One region of the Pararhizobium sp. genome, then DNA from elsewhere that is predicted to be linked to it. Evidence: predicted binding sites of a transcription regulator. Region 1 holds the regulator's gene; each other region holds the start of a gene.
The links. Region 1 encodes LexA, which represses DNA repair genes until DNA is damaged. Its sites were predicted from a motif close to TGTTCNNNNTGTGTTCNG; they were not measured.

Region 1 (5,400 bases):
CTGGATGGAGGCAACGAAAGCCGAGCCGCATTTCGTGATTTCCGAAACCCCGCGCTTTACCGGCCGCGCCGTTGCGGCCCTTGCCGCAGACCCGGAGCGGAGCCGCTTTAACGGCCAGTCGACATCCAGCGGCGATCTGGCCAAACTCTACGGCTTTACGGACCTCGACGGATCCCGGCCTGACTGCTGGCGCTATATAACCGAGGTACAGGATGCAGGCAGACCGGCAGATGCCAGCGGTTATCGGTAGGGGAGGTGAAACGGGCCTGATACCAAAAAGGCCTTGCTTTTCAGCAAGGCCTTTGGAAACTGGCTCCCCGGGCCGGATTCGAACCGGCGACCTGTCGATTAACAGTCGAATGCTCTACCGCTGAGCTACCAGGGATAATCTGCGGCGGTGTGTGCTGCAGAAGTGAGGCTGCTAATACAAATGCTTTTCCGATTTGCCAAGCGATTTTTCAAAAAAAACGCACAATCTTGTCTGATTGTGGACAACTCCCCATGTGAGAGGTTGAGGCATGCTGTTGATTTGTGGGGCATCAGCCCGCACGAAGACGACAATCGCAGGCATTGGCGGACGGCAGAGATTTGGTTGGTGGAGAATTGATGGCAGAACAGCGGAAAACCAAAAAATTCGGAATTGATGCCCGCACGCATGAACTCGTCATTGGCACATGGCGCATGCGGCTGCCGCAATCGCGCCTTTTGCGCATCACCATTGGTTGCGGGCTGATTTTCGGCGGTATTTTGGGGTTCCTGCCGATTCTCGGTTTCTGGATGGTACCGCTCGGCCTCATCGTGCTGTCGCACGACCTTGCCTTCGTGCGCCGCCGCCGCCGCCGGCTTCACGTATGGTGGGCCCGTAAGTGGCAGACGTCCAATTAGAACACACAGATTTATCTTTTCGTCCGTCAACAACCTCTGTGTCCAAAAAGCCTCTCCCGATTCGAGAGAGCTGACGTCGGAAAAAAAGGATTCGAACCCTCTATCCGCCTGAGCCTGTCTGTGGCGTCGGGTCCTTGTCCGCAGGCACCGGTTGCGCTGGCAAGTCGCCTGGAGCTTCCTGCTTCGACATCGCATCGCTGTTAGGGCCAGAGGACTTTTCCTCGATTTTCGTTGCCGCATCATTGTCGGTGCTCTCACCATACATTTCGACGCCGGCCCAAGCCAGCGCAGCGAGGACCAGACCGCCGACCAGCACCATCAGCACCGGACGGCCCAGAAAGCCTTGGCGGGACTGCACACCACTCAACTCCACCGTTTTCGTCGTGTCGGCATCGGAAACGCGGTCGCCGCGCTCATCAATATATTTCGCCATCAAAGCCTCCTTGGACGGTGTTTGGATTATGCCGTCCGTTGCACAGTTCTAAGAATCGGGAACGGCTCCGGCCGCGCAAAGGTTCCGCCAGGCCACAGGCCGCGATCGAGGCCAGATGCTCATACGCTCACCGTTCGGTGAAAATGTTTGATTGCCTTGAAAACACTGGCTGAATTTTAGGGACTTGCGGAACACATATGGAACAGATAGTGTTCGTTCTTGATTTGTTTCTCGATTCTGGAGTGATCGTTCATGCTGACCCGCAAGCAACAGGAACTGCTTCTGTTCATTCACGAAAGAATGAAGGAATCGGGCGTACCGCCATCGTTCGACGAGATGAAGGATGCACTGGATCTGGCCTCGAAGTCCGGCATTCACCGGTTGATCACAGCGCTTGAGGAGCGGGGCTTTATCCGCCGGCTGCCAAATCGTGCGCGGGCATTGGAAGTGATCAAGTTGCCGGAGGCCTATTCGATGAGCCTCCAGCCCAAGCGCGGCTTTTCGCCCAGCGTCATTCAGGGCAGTCTTGGCGCGCAACCGGCACCTCCCGCACCCGCCAAGACCGCTGCAAACAGCGACACCGTTTCGATACCGGTCATGGGCAGGATTGCCGCCGGTGTTCCAATCTCGGCAATCCAGAATAACACTCATGATATTTCCGTGCCTATCGAGATGGTCGGGCCGGGCGAGCACTATGCGCTTGAAGTGCGCGGCGATTCGATGATCGAGGCGGGTATTCTCGATGGCGACACGGTCATCATCCGCAACACCAACAGTGCCAGCCCCGGCGAAATCATCGTCGCGCTGGTTGATGATGAGGAAGCAACGCTGAAACGGTTTCGCCGCAAAGGTGCCTCGATCGCACTGGAAGCCGCCAACCCAGCCTACGAGACACGGATTTTTGGACCTGACCGGGTCAAGATACAGGGCAAACTCGTCGGACTGATCCGGCGCTATCATTGATCTGAAAGCATTGCGTTTCCGGCCTGCTTGCGGGTGAAATATGGTCGCCTGGTCTGAGGATGCGACCGCATCACACCGCGCGGCACGATATTGTCGTGTGCCGCCGGGCAGGCCGGCGCTCACGCTGAATGGCTCATATTGGAATATGACGGTCGCTGCGGTTTTGTGAGCGGACTGGAAGCACTGAAACTTGCCTGTGATCCAATGACCAAGGACGTTTTTCGGAAATATCCTCTTGCGGTTTGTCTAGGATCATTCTAAACCGCCGCCACAGTTCGATTATTTGAACTCGTGAGGCCTCGTGGCGGAGTGGTGACGCAGAGGACTGCAAATCCTTGCACCCCGGTTCAATTCCGGGCGAGGCCTCCAAATTTTCCCACGCGGAACGAAAATTAGTTCAGGACAAGACACTGCCGTTGCTTGCTTTGACCCAACGGTCTTGCACGGCGTGACAGTATCTGCCCGGGAAGAATTTTTAGACAGGACCGATCAAACGGTTTCGGCTTTCCCGTCACTCCTGACCGGGAAGACAAAGGCAGGCGGCAGTGGTCGATGGACGTTCTGCATCCGCAGTCCCGGCCTGCTTGTCACGGAAAAGGGGGGGATTTTTGCTCAGTGATAGTAGAAGCAGGCGCAATCAGCCTTGCTGTCATCCGGTTTCGTCCAGACGCGCACTGCGAGTTTCTTGGCCGCACCCGTCTCGTCCAGACGTAGCCCCAGCAGCGACACGGCCGCAAGCTTCGGGTTGACCGCATCAATCTCGATCGTCGATCCAACCTGGTGGACGCCTTGCTTTGGGGTCCAGGTGAAAAACTGCACGCTGTAATGCATTGCATTCTCCTTCACCGCGCTTTGCAGCACATGAGCTTAATGGGTGAACAGACGCTCAAGGCGCTGGCCACGAGGCGTTGCACTGCTGGATGCGTACTCAATGCGTAGGAAGCCAACATAACATATTTTGGCAGGCGGCGAAACATTCTCGCTGCAATTTAAGCCGAATGGTGACTGGTCATCAGCACCTGCCTTGCACGCAGCAAGGGAGGGGCATCATCCGAGTACGGAGTGTACCCCAACCGGAATTGTCACTCTCGTCTGCGGAGCGGCCTATCATCCACGTCGCGGCGCTGAGGTACTGCGCGATCGCCGCTATCCTTGGTAACGCGCCGTTAACGCTACCGTTGGTTTGACATACGTACGCATGTCGAAATACGGCACCTGCCGTATGTCCAACACGCCCATTGCGCGTGCATTTCTCCCGGCATCGATGACAGCATTACGGCTTGACTGGATTGGCTTCATCAATCCCGCTTCGAACAGACGGAGCGGTGCCACCGGTTGGAGGAACCGCTATGTTGCCACTGGAACAGTTGATGCCATTCGCCTTTGCGACGCTGATTTTCGCCTGCATGCCAGGGCCTGCCATTCTCTACATGACGGTACAGACGCTGGCGCATGGCCCCCGCGCCGGGCTGATGGCAGCTTTTGGTGTCCATTTGGGTTGTTATGTTCATGTTGCCGCGACAGCTTTGGGCTTGGCGGCTGTCCTCAGCCATGCACCCTTCGTTTACACCGTCATCAAATTCGCCGGCGCCGCTTATCTGATGTGGCTGGGTGTCACCATGTTTCTTGGCCGCCGGCAGAATGGCGGGGAGGCTGTCAATCCAGCCCCCGGTGTTCTGCGCGACAGCATCGTCGTCGAAGTCCTCAACCCCAAGACTGCGCTGTTTTTCCTGACCTTCCTGCCGCAATTCATCGACCCGGCGCTGGACACGCCTGTCTGGCTGCAATTTCTCATCCTCGGCATGATCGTCAACCTTGCCTTGTCCATTGCCGACCTGGCGGCGGTCGGTATTGCGTTCTTTGCCCTTGGACGCGCTCGAACCAGCGGTTCGAGCTGGCTCGTTCCGAAGGCGTGTGGATCTATACTAATCGGCCTGGGGATCGCTCTGGCACACAAGGGAGCATGATCGGGCTGGCAAGGGAATGATGCGCGAACGACTTGCCTGCAGTCTTCTAACCCGCCGACAACCCCAGGCGAATGGCGTAGGCCGTCAATTCTGCGCCGCTGTGAAGGTCCAGTTTCCGCATCAGGTTTTCCCGATGTTTGCGGGCTGTTAGTGGACTGATCCCGAGACGTTCAGCGATGTCGCGCGTGGTTACGCCGTGCGGGATAAGCGCCAGCATCTGCTGCTCTCGCCGGGTCAGTTCGGCAGGCGACGCAAGAGCGGTCCGTGGCGCAGACGGTCCAGCCGGCCGGTCTTGATGGTCGATGGCAAAACGAACCTCTTCGGCGACATAGGGTTGATCATGCCGCAGCGCCTCGATCGCCGCCATCAGCTCACTCGCATCCCCGCTTTTCGTCAGGTATCCGTCAGCACCTGCGTCGATGGCGGCGCGAACCGAGCGGGGTTCGAGATTGGCCGTCATGATCAGAATCTTCAGATCGGGCCATAAGGTTCGAATGGTCCGAATAAACTGGAACCCGCCGACGCCGGGCATCCCGAGATCGAGGATCAAAAGATCGGTCTTGATTTCCTTGAGCAATCGCTCGACGGTGTCTCCGTCTGCCGCTTCGCTGACGACGGCAATACCTTCGATCGTCGACAGAAGCATTTTGAGGCCTTCGCGCACGATGGCGTGATCATCGGCAAGAAGAACCCTCGAAAGCCCACGCATATCGCCTACCCGTTTTTAGAGTGAATTCCGGAATACCACCGTCTTGTGGCATCGGGAATCAGAATAGGATTACGATGCTCCTCGAGCAACGATTGCAACCCCATCTTGTCGATCTCCTATACCGCCAATCCTACGCGGTGCTGTTTTCCAATTTTATCATTCCGCTGCCTGTTGCTTACATGCTGTGGAGCGTCGTCCCGGGCGATACCCTTTTATGGTGGATGGCGGCGATTTATGGCCTTACCATTGCGCGCGTGCTGGTCTCGCGGCGGTATTTCAAACATTCCAGGCGCGGGGCGGATCAGATCGTTGAAAACGCGCGTTTCTGGGCCTGGCGTTTCGCCATCCTCTCATGGGCGTCCAGTTCGCTTTGGGGGCTGCTTGGGTGGTTCGGTTTTCTGTCAACGCAACCGCAATTGCAAGCCTTTACGACCATTGTCCTG
Region 2 (5,400 bases), 2.3 Mb from region 1:
CGGGGCCATCGGCTTTTCGGCGCGAAGACTGCCACCCTAAACGACCTGCGTGGCGATCCCTACATCGCCTTCATCGCCGATGTTCTCGGCGGCCAGCATATGAATGCGATTACCGCCGTGCGCGCCATGGGCTCCTTCGGCCAGCAGGTGCGCGCGGTCTCCTGCAATGTCGAGGAAGTCCTGCGCCTGATAGCAGCCAATATCGGCATCGGCATGGTGCCGGATCATCTGGCCGCACCGGGCTTGGCCGTAGGTGACCTCTGGCAATTGCCACCCTACGACCTCCTGCCGACCACGGATGTTTTCCGCATCACCAATCCCAATGCGATCCTCAATCCCGCCGAAGCTGCCTTCCTGCGCCATGTCGCAGACACGGAACCACTTGATCACAGCACAGAGCATCAATCTGCCTGATAGTCAGCTTCGCCACTATAAATTTGAACATCGGGCTCCCCACCGTTACGGTCCGGCGGCGCGATGGGAGATCGCAAATACCGTAAAGGGCGGGCTGACATGCAGACATTCGACGTGGCAATCATTGGCGGCGGCATCGCCGGCCTGTCGCTTGCCTATTTCCTCAGCCCCCATCGCTCTGTCGTCGTGCTCGAACGGGAAACGGCGCTTGGCTATCACAGCACCGGCCGCTCCGCCGCCGAATTCGTGCTGCGCTACAATGCGCCTGAAATCTGCCAACTTGCCGCGATCGCCAAGGACTTCTTCGATAGTCCGCCTGAAGGATTTTCGGACATTCCGCTTCTGAAACAGCGCGGCGGCGTGATGATTGCCAATGCCGAAAAGGCTTCACGTCTGCAGGAGGTTTTCCGTGCCGAGCTGGCTTTCACGCCGGAACTCGAACCGCTCGACGAGGCGCAAGTACTGGCCCGCATCCCAATCCTGAAACCGGGCTACGCCGCTGCCGCGTTCTACGATCCGAACTTCTGGGATATAGAGGTCGAGAGCCTGCTGCAGGGTTATGTGAAAGGCTCCCGCCGCAACGGCGCTGAGGTCCGCGAACGCCACGCTGTTCTTTCCGCCAGCCATGATGGACAGGCATGGACCATCGAGACATCAACCGGCCCTGTCCGCGCCAAAACCGTGGTCAATGCCGCCGGTGGCTGGGCCGATCCAACGGCGGAAATTTTTGGCGTCAAGCCACTCGGTATCATCCCGCATCGCCGCACGGCCATTACCGTCGATCTTCCCGAAAGGATCGATATTTTCGCAATGCCGGAGATCAATGAGATCGACGAGGATTTCTACATGAAGCCCGACGCCGGCCGCCTGTTCGCAAGCCCGGCCGATGCCACGCCCTGCGAACCCGGCGACGTGCAGCCGGAGGAACTCGATGTCGCCTGGGCAGCACACTATGTCGAGGAGGCAACGACGATCCCGGTTCGCCGCGTTGCCAAGAGCTGGGCCGGAATGCGCAGCTTTTCATCCGACAAACTTCCGGTGATCGGCGCGGCATCCGATCAACCGGATTTCTTCTGGCTGGCAGGCCAGGGCGGCTACGGCATCCTCACCTCGCCGGCCCTCGGCGCCTTGGCGGCAAGCCTGTTGACCGGCCAACCACAACCGGAAGGGTTTGGCGCGCAGGTACTCGATCCTAGGCAGTTCAGCCCTTGCCGGTTGAAAGCCTGATGTCACCCGTTGCGAGCATTGTGTTGCTCCAGCCGCGCATCGGACATTGTCCGGCGCCCGAATGCGGCTGCACGGGCAATATCCGAGCGGAAACGTGCCATTTCCTCTTGCTTGCGCCCCTCATCCGGGATGCGAAGGAGATAGGCGGGATGCACGGTGACAAGCAGCGACTGTCCGGCGCCGAGTTGCAGCATCTGACCGCGCAAATCCGCAAGCCGTTGCCGGCTGTCAGTAAGAGCCATCAGCGCCGTTGATCCCATTGCCACCACTAGTTTCGGCTGGATCAGCGCCAGTTCCCGCGTCAGCCACCATTTGCAATGCTGGACCTCGCCAACATTCGGCTTCTGATGGATCCGGCGCTTGCCGCGCGGCTCGTATTTGAAATGCTTGACTGCATTAGTGACATAGGTGCTCTGACGTTCCAGCCCAACCTCTTCAGCGACAGCATTGAACACCGTACCGGCCGGGCCGACGAAGGGTCGGCCGGCAAGATCCTCCTGGTCGCCCGGTTGTTCGCCAACAATCATGATATCGGCGTCCTGCGGCCCCTCGCCGAAGACAGTCTGCGTTGCAGTGCAATGAAGTGCGCAACGTGTGCAATGCCGTGCCTCCTCACGAAGCTCATCAAGCGTTCCTGCCGGCGGCCGGACAATCTCCGGCTCGGCCTGGGCAATGGCCTGCAGCCGCTGGTGAAACAATGGCGCCTCGCTGGCGGCCCGCTCGGCCATGGCAATGACGTTCGCTTCCGCACCGGCAATCAGGCCCGGAATGAGTTCCGCCTCCGGCAGGTTTTTCCAGTATTTCTTCGGCATCTCCGTCATCATCATCTTCACCTTCAGGCGGGCCGGATTGAAGATGTTGGAAAAATAGGTGCGCCATAGCGCATCAGTTTGATCGGTCAGCATCGGATTTTCTGCCGCCTCCGCCGAAATCGTCAACGCCTCGCCGTCCCAGGCCGCAGTCCCCTTGGGCGTGGCAATGATCCAGTCCATGTCGGTAAACCGGCGCTGGAAGAACGGCGCGGCGCGGGCGACGATATGATGGTCGGGCTCGAACCAGGCCAGAAAACACCGGCGTGCATGTTTCTGCTTCGCATCGATCTCCTTGAACCGGACGAAAGCCGTCATCTTGTGGCAATCGCGCCACACGGATTTTTCCATCGCTTGCAATTGCGCCACGTCGGCATCGGAAAGGACCTCCAGTAGCGTGCGATCCTCCTGCAGCCGAAAGAGAACCCGGTAGAGAAGCTGGAACCGTAAAGGATCGCTGTGGCAGATCACAGCTTGCGCCAATGACAGGAAAGCCTTCGGTACTGTCACGGTGGACGCTGTCGCAGCAGTAGCAACAGCCGTCTCCGGCACTTGCGCAGCCGGTCCGAACAGATCGTCCGCCGCGCCGTTTCTGCAACGCCAGTCGATTGTTCGCGGTTCTGTGCGCGCAAGCAGCAGAGACCGGGCAGCTTCTCGCCACTCGGTCAGATCGCCCCGGCCCTCCAGCAAAATCGTCTTCATCACAACAGCGCCAGCTGCTCGGGCTTCGGCTCGAACATGGCCCGCAGATCGGAGCGGTCGATCAACCGATGCGGCGTCCAGCCCTCAGTCACGACAAACGACTGCACTTTCTTGATCGAGACATGCAGACGCGCCAGATCCTCCAGCCGCAAACGGCGGTGACGCCGGGCAGACAGGATGCCGTTGACGGCCTTCGTTCCCAGGCCTGGCACCCGCAGCAGCATCTCGCGTTCGGCCGTGTTGATATTCACGGGAAAACGATGGCGATTGACGAGCGCCCAGGCGAGTTTCGGATCAAGCTTCAGGTCGAGCATGCCGTCCGGCTGGTTTTCGGTGATTTCCTCGATGCCGAAACCATAGAAGCGATAGAGCCAGTCGGCTTGATAAAGCCGGTGCTCGCGCATCAGGGGCGGCTTGATCAAGGGCAGGTTTTTCGAGGCATCGGGAATGGGGCTAAACGCGGAATAATACACCCGGCGCAGGCCATAGCTGCCATAGAGCCGGGCGCTGGTGCCAAGGATGACCTTGTCATTGGCCTGATCGGCCCCGACGATCATCTGCGTACTCTGCCCGGCCGGCACGAACCGCTTGCGCCGCTTGGTCTGCAGCGTCGGATCATTGGCGGCCTCGATCTTCAGCCTGAGTTCGCCCATCGATTTACGGATATTGGCCGGCCGCTTTTCCGGTGCAAGCCGGGTTAGGCCCGTATCGGTCGGCAGTTCGATGTTGATAGACAGGCGATCGGCATAAAGCCCGGCCTGCTCGATCAACAGCGGCGAGGCCTCCGGAATGGATTTCAGATGGATATAGCCGCCAAAATTATGGGTTACGCGCAATTCGCGGGCGATGCGGACCATTTCCTCCATCGTGTAATCCGACGAGCGGATAATCCCGGACGAGAGGAACAGACCCTCGATATAGTTGCGCCGGTAGAATTCCAGGGTCAGCCAGACGACTTCCTCGACGCTGAACCGCGCACGCTCGACATTGCTGGACGAGCGGTTGATGCAATAGGCGCAGTCATAGATGCAGAAATTCGTCATCAGGATCTTGAGCAGCGAGATACAACGTCCGTCCGGCGCATAGGCGTGGCAGATGCCGGACCCTTCCGTCGATCCGAGCCCGCCGGACTTCGACGAATCGCGCTTCACTGTCCCGCTTGAGGCGCAGGAAGCATCGTATTTGGCAGCATCGGACAGGATGGCCAACCGTTCATTCAGCGACTTCTTCATAACCGTTCATGTTATGTTCTTATTGAGTTTGGGTCAATATGAGAAAACCCGGAAATATCGGAACGATTGGCGCAGGCGTCCGTTGTAAGCGCGAACCCTCCCCAAGCTGTCAAAGGAGATGGCGCGATGCCGTTCATCGACAAATCGAAAATCCTTATCCTTGCCACCCATGGCTACGAACGTTCCGAATTGCGCGTGCCGCTCGACGACCTGAAAAAGCGCGGCGCCGACGTCAAGATCGCCGCGATCGACCGTGAGCCGATCAAGAGCTGGGACAACAAGGATTGGGGTGACGCGATCAATGTCGACCTTCTTGCCAAGGACTTTGATATCGGCGATTTCGACGCGCTGGTCCTGCCCGGCGGCCAGATGAACCCGGATATCCTGCGCCACGATGAAGACGCCATGCGCGTCGTCAAGGAATTTGTCGCATCCGGCAAGGTCGTCGCGGCCATCTGCCATGCGCCCTGGCTGCTGATCGAGGCCGATGCCGTGCGCGGCCGCAAGATGACCTCCTATATCTCGATCAAGACCGACATGATCAATGCCGGAGCTATCTGGTCGAACGAGCCCGTCGTTACCGACAAGGGCATCATCACCTCGCGCAATCCGGACGATCTCGACGCCTTTGTGAAAAAGATCGTTGAGGAAATCGAAGAAGGCCGCCATGAGCGCCGCGCTGCCTGATCCCCAATCGATAAAGGAAACAATAAATGGCTGATATATCGAAGACGAAAACCGATCCGCTACAGCAGCTCTGGGACGTGCTTGGCGATATCCATGCCGGTATGCTGGGCGTCGAGGGTTCCGGCCAGCACATGCAGCCAATGGCGCCGTTCGTCGAAAAGGAGAGCAACTCGATCTGGTTTTTCACCCGCACGGACAGCGACCTGATCAAAGCGGCTCGGAACGGCAACCGGGCGCATTTCTGTGTCATTAGCAAGGACCATGATTATCATGCGTGCCTGGCCGGTGCGATCGATGAGGTCAAATCCCGCGAGCATATCGACAAATAT
Region 3 (5,400 bases), 1.1 Mb from region 1:
CTCGGCTGGGCCTATTTCCGGATGGGCCGTTTCGATGACGCCGTTGGCGAATTGGAGCGCGCCGTCGAACTGATGGCCGGTGATGCCACCATCAACGATCATCTCGGCGATGCCTATTGGCGCGTCGGCCGCAAGCTGGAAGCTGTGTTCCAGTGGAACCAGACGCTGGCGCTGAAGCCCGAGGAAGCGGAAATTCCGAAGATCAAGGCAAAGATCGAAAGCGGCCTGCCGCCGGTTGAAGTCAGGGTTCCGGCTGCCGCAGAAGCCGGTGACACCCAGCCGAAGAAGGTGGCGCCGGACGTTGCTGCCGGCAAGAAATCCTGATCCTGCCTGTCCATGGCACATGAGGATGGTATTTTGGGTTTTTCGCTGACGCGGATCGCGCCGGCGAAGATCAATCTGGCCTTGCATGTCGTTGGCCAGCGCGCTGACGGCTATCATCTACTCGAAAGTCTCGTGACCTTTGCCGATGCGGGAGACCGCATCGGCTTTTCCCCTTCCAATGAAGACCGCTTCACCCTCTCCGGCCGCTTTTCCGTTGATCTGCCACTTACGGGCGATGCTATCGCAGGGAACCTGGTGCTGAAGGTACGTGACCTGTTGCGCGCGCATCTGCGCGAAAAGGGCATCGAGGCCGCACCGGTCCATCTCCATCTCGAAAAAAACCTGCCGGTCGCCTCCGGCATCGGCGGCGGCTCGGCGGATGCCGCCGCAGCGCTTCTCGGGCTGCTGGGTTTGTGGGGCGCTTCCATCGATTCCGAGGACCTGCAGGAAATCGCGCTAAAACTGGGTGCCGACGTGCCGATGTGCCTTTATGGCCAGCCGCTGATCGCCCGAGGCATCGGGGAAGACATCCGGACGGTGAGTGGTTTTCCGTCTTTTCCGATGCTGATCGTCAATCCGCTGAAAGCGGTGTCGACACCGGTGATTTTCAAACTGTTGAGGGACAAGACCAAGCCACCGCTGCTGATGCCTCCGGGCAAGCCATCGCGTGACGGCTGGATCGATGTGCTGAAAGGCCTGCGCAACGATCTGGAGCCGCCTGCCCGCGAACTTGAGCCAGACATCGCAGCAGTCTCCAAGGCTCTTGGTCTGACGGACGCTGTGTTCGTGCGGATGTCCGGATCGGGTGCTTCCTGCTTTGGCCTTTATGGGAACGCCGAGACACGTGACGCGGCTGCTACCGTTCTTTCACGGCAGCATCCGAACTGGTACGTTCTGGCCTGCAACAGTGTCCATGGAGAGGAAGATCGCGATGACCGAGACTAAGGAACCGAGACCCTTCGTTCCGGTTGGCATCGCGGTGCTGACGGTTTCCGATACCCGCACGCTCGCCGACGACCGCTCCGGCGATACGCTGGCCGCCCGCATCACCGATGCCGGACACAGGCTTGAGGCCCGTGCCATCGTACCGGACGACGCGCAAAGAATTGCGGCACAGGTGAAGGCCTGGACGCTTACCGACACGATTGACGTGGTGATCACCACCGGCGGCACGGGCTTTACCGGACGCGACGTGACACCCGAGGCGCTGGAGCCTTTGTTTGAAAAGCGCATGGACGGCTTTTCCGAGGTCTTCCACCGGATTTCCTACGACAAGATCGGCACCTCGACGATCCAGTCGCGCGCCACCGGTGGCGTTGCCAATGCCACCTTCATCTTCGTGCTGCCGGGATCACCCGGTGCCTGCAAGGACGCCTGGGACGGCATCCTGAAGCAGCAGCTCGACTACCGGCACATGCCCTGCAACTTCGTCGAGATCATGCCGAGGCTGGACGAGCACCTGAAGCGCGGCTGACCCTTTCCGTTTGCGGGAACCCCAATTCTTCCTGTTCCATTCGTAACAGCGCGCCACGATGCAGCATTGTAGAACTGTGCTCATCGGGAGACGGAATGAGGCGGACGGAATGGCAAGCTGACCTACCGATGGCACGTCCGGTTCCCCATCCAGATCACGACCGACAGCATGAACGCGGCGGATTTCATGTGCTGAAAACCGCCACGCAAAGCGATACGACGCGGTGGCTGGGTTCACGCGGCAAGCCATTTTCACGGTCGATTTTTCAATGAAGACAGGGCAGGTCCGAAAGGGCCTGCTCTTTTTATGGTGAGTTTCGGCTAAAGGTTTTCCGCACCCGGACGGTTGGCGATCGCAACCCAGGCCGGCACGAGTTCGCTTCCAAGCTTGCGCACGGCTCGCCCGTTGGCGAAATCGCCAAGCAGCATGGAGGATTTGGCAATCACTGCTGCCTGCTGCTTCGACAGCAGCAAGCCCAACTCAAGTGGTGCGGGCCGGTTAACGATGCGCTGCAGGAATGGCCGGCGATACTGCCGGGAGGGCGAAAAGCGCGCCGGCATCTTGTTCAGCGACATATATTCCGCCACGTCGTCGATCCAGCGTCCCACCGGCCGCGCGCCAGCTTCAAGCAGGAGCAGCCAGTCGCCCCGCGCTGACCGGACGATATCCGTCATATCCCAGCTCGTGCAGAAACGCGCACCGGCGGCGTCTGCCACCCGGCTCGACCCATCCTGCGAGGCATGATCGAGAACGATCACATCGCTCACCAGACCTTCTACGGCACCCGACACCAGCGCCGACAGCGTCTGCGCCAGTTCAGCCTCATTGTCGCGGGTTTCGATGATAATCGTCAGCATCGCCGTCCATACCGCATTGCACACAGAATTTCCATAAGCCCATCGTTGCCGGCCGATTAACTTTTCATTCATGATGAATGCCCGAACGCCCGGAGCATGAAATTGCCTTTGGCAGAACGGCACCAAAAGCCCGCCCTTGATTTTTGTTCTTGCATTGTTCTCTTTTTCACGATAGGAAAATAATCAGAGGATGTCGGAACGTCCGCAAGGATTTGTCCCCCGGAGAAACCCATGAACGAGCTGTCTCAGATCAGGCGGGGTGCTTTGGCGCCTGCCAATACGGCAGATATGGCCGAAGCGATGATTGCCAGCTCCGGCTTGCGCATCGAGATCGACCGGCGGCGTGGCCGGGGTGCTGCCATCAATTCGTCCGGGCGGTTCGAGCCGGTGTCGCGGCAACTCGAGGATGACGGCTGGGATTCGCTGGAGGATCTGCCGGTCTTCAAGACCGAGGTTCAGATCGAAAAGCCCCGCTCGATCATCAGCCGCAACGATTCACCCGACATTCCCTTCGATCGCTCCGTCAATCCTTACCGGGGATGCGAGCATGGCTGCATCTATTGCTTCGCCCGCCCGACCCACGCCTATATGGGCCTGTCGCCGGGGCTCGATTTCGAGGCAAAGCTGTTTGCCAAGCCGGACGCTGCAAAGCTTCTGGAGCGCGAACTGGCCAAGCCCGGCTACAAAGTCCGCCCGATCGCCATCGGCACCAACACCGACCCTTACCAGCCGATCGAGAAGGAATGGCGGATCATGCGCCAGATCCTCGAAGTGCTGAAAGCCGCCGATCATCCGGTGATGATCGTCACCAAATCGGCGATGGTGATGCGCGATATCGATATCCTGGCGCCGATGGCAGAGAAGGGCCTGGCCAAGGTCGGCCTGTCGGTGACAACGCTCGACCGCAAGCTCGCCCGGCTGATGGAACCACGGGCCTCGACGCCATCCAAACGGCTGGAAGCCATCAAGGCGCTGAAGGAGGCCGGCATTCCCTCAACCGTGATGATGGCGCCGGTCATTCCCGCCCTCAACGACCACGAGATCGAACGGGTGCTGGATGCCGGCAAGACCGCCGGGGCTTCGCATGCGAGCTACGTACTGCTGCGCCTGCCGATCGAAGTCAGCCCGCTGTTTCGCGACTGGCTCCTGCGCAACTATCCGGATCGCTACCGCCACGTCATGTCGCTGGTCCGCTCGATGCGCGGCGGCAAGGATTACGATGCCGAGTTCGGCAAGCGGATGAAGGGTGCCGGTCCCTATGCCTGGCAGATCGGCCGCCGTTTCGAGCTCGCCGCCAAGCGGCTGGAACTGAATGTCGCGAGGCGACCGCTGAACTGCGATCTGTTCGTCCCGCCTCTCGGGACCGGCGTCCAGCTGTCATTGCTCTAACGGGGCGCTCCAGGGTTTTTTCGGGATCACTCCCGGATATCGCAATACCGATGCTGTTTCTTGCCCCGATGCAGCAGCGGTCATCCTCCGGCAACCGCCTCATTGCCGAAGGACTTGCAGGGAATCGGGCATGTGTGCGAGTTTCGCCGCATGTCACGACGCACACAGCCCGATTCCCCCTTTCTTTTCGACACCATTGAAGGTCCCGACTTCAGCTTCGAGCTGGCCGGGCGCCGCGATGGGCTCTGGCCGGTCGCAGGCACCGATGAGGCCGGACGCGGTCCCTTGGCGGGACCTGTCGTTGCCGCTGCCGTCATCCTTGACCCGGACAATATTCCGGACGGGCTGAACGACAGCAAGCAGCTGTCGATCGCCCGCCGCGAGGAATTGTTCGATCTCATCCTGTCGTCATCCATCGTCTCCATCGCGTCGTCCGGAGCAGGCAGGATCGACGACACGGATATCCGCAAGGCAAGCCTCGACGCGATGCGGCGGGCAGTCTTTGGCCTTTCTGTGGCTCCGGCTCTGGTGCTGGCGGATGGCCGCGACATACCGCCCGGACTTGCCTGCATGGGCAAGGCTGTGGTCAAGGGCGACGCCCGGTCATTATCGATCGCAGCCGCCTCGATCATTGCCAAGGTGGCGCGTGACCGGATGATGACCCGTGCGGACCTGGTTTTCCCGGCCTACGGCTTTGCCACACATGCCGGTTACGCCACTCAGCGCCACCGCACCGCCATCGGCGACCACGGCCCCTGCCCGCTGCACCGCATGAGTTTCAGGCCATTGCGGCAGGACGGCGCTGAAATGCCGGATGAGGAGCTGCCGGCCTGAAACCGGGACTGCGCTGCTTTGGAACAACACCGCGTATACTGCGTTTAATACACCGGTCATTGACATCAAAAGACACAGCTGCGGTTTTTCTTGTGTGCGGCGTGCCCCGGGTAACAAACAACCAAGCGGACGGGCTATAGAATCAAAAACAATATACACCCGCGATTCCCGTGAAAGGTTCGAACCGTGTTTTTTGGGCTGATTTTCATCGCTGCCACGACAGTCGCCAGCATCCCTGCTGCGCCGGAGCCGACTGCGGATGCCATGCAGTCGGATCTGCAGACCGCCTATAGCTGCAAGGATATCGACGGCCGCAAGGTGTGGAAGGGCGGACTTGCCTATTACATCCAGTCCTTCGTTTACGACGACGAGACAGCGGATGATGCAGGCAATATGGCGACCGACGCTGTCCTGCCGCAGGACAACACTGTCGAGACGATGCAGGAATTCGAGCAGGCCTGCCTGACAATGGCGCCGACTGCCAGCACGAACAATTAAACCCGTTCCATCCTTAAACTTTGG

Region 2: a site for LexA is predicted at 4,388-4,405, ahead of ACQY8Q_RS11490 (putative DNA modification/repair radical SAM protein). Genes of this name have one in related genera too.
Region 3: a site for LexA is predicted at 2,800-2,817, ahead of ACQY8Q_RS17475 (PA0069 family radical SAM protein). Genes of this name have one in related genera too.

What each region holds. Positions count from the first base shown of each region.
Region 1 covers NZ_CBDIHY010000003.1:3,554,312-3,559,711, reverse strand. Annotated here, with positions in the region: gene ACQY8Q_RS23070 (SDR family oxidoreductase) at 1-250, shown strand, start outside; tRNA gene ACQY8Q_RS23065 (tRNA-Asn) at 311-385, opposite strand; gene ACQY8Q_RS23060 (hypothetical protein) at 607-885, shown strand; gene ACQY8Q_RS23055 (hypothetical protein) at 986-1,318, opposite strand; gene lexA (transcriptional repressor LexA) at 1,571-2,281, shown strand; tRNA gene ACQY8Q_RS23045 (tRNA-Cys) at 2,577-2,650, shown strand; gene ACQY8Q_RS23040 (hypothetical protein) at 2,894-3,112, opposite strand; gene ACQY8Q_RS23035 (LysE family translocator) at 3,631-4,248, shown strand; gene ACQY8Q_RS23030 (response regulator) at 4,295-4,957, opposite strand; gene ACQY8Q_RS23025 (hybrid sensor histidine kinase/response regulator) at 5,050-5,400, shown strand, end outside.
Region 2 covers NZ_CBDIHY010000003.1:1,229,663-1,235,062, forward strand. Annotated here, with positions in the region: gene ACQY8Q_RS11475 (LysR family transcriptional regulator) at 1-414, shown strand, start outside; gene ACQY8Q_RS11480 (NAD(P)/FAD-dependent oxidoreductase) at 514-1,641, shown strand; gene ACQY8Q_RS11485 (UdgX family uracil-DNA binding protein) at 1,644-3,152, opposite strand; gene ACQY8Q_RS11490 (putative DNA modification/repair radical SAM protein) at 3,152-4,384, opposite strand; gene ACQY8Q_RS11495 (type 1 glutamine amidotransferase domain-containing protein) at 4,511-5,071, shown strand; gene ACQY8Q_RS11500 (pyridoxamine 5'-phosphate oxidase family protein) at 5,098-5,400, shown strand, end outside.
Region 3 covers NZ_CBDIHY010000003.1:2,461,095-2,466,494, reverse strand. Annotated here, with positions in the region: gene ACQY8Q_RS17495 (tetratricopeptide repeat protein) at 1-324, shown strand, start outside; gene ACQY8Q_RS17490 (4-(cytidine 5'-diphospho)-2-C-methyl-D-erythritol kinase) at 337-1,269, shown strand; gene moaB (molybdenum cofactor biosynthesis protein B) at 1,256-1,798, shown strand; gene ACQY8Q_RS17480 (glycosyl transferase) at 2,119-2,655, opposite strand; gene ACQY8Q_RS17475 (PA0069 family radical SAM protein) at 2,887-4,044, shown strand; gene ACQY8Q_RS17470 (ribonuclease HII) at 4,177-4,878, shown strand; gene ACQY8Q_RS17465 (hypothetical protein) at 5,065-5,376, shown strand.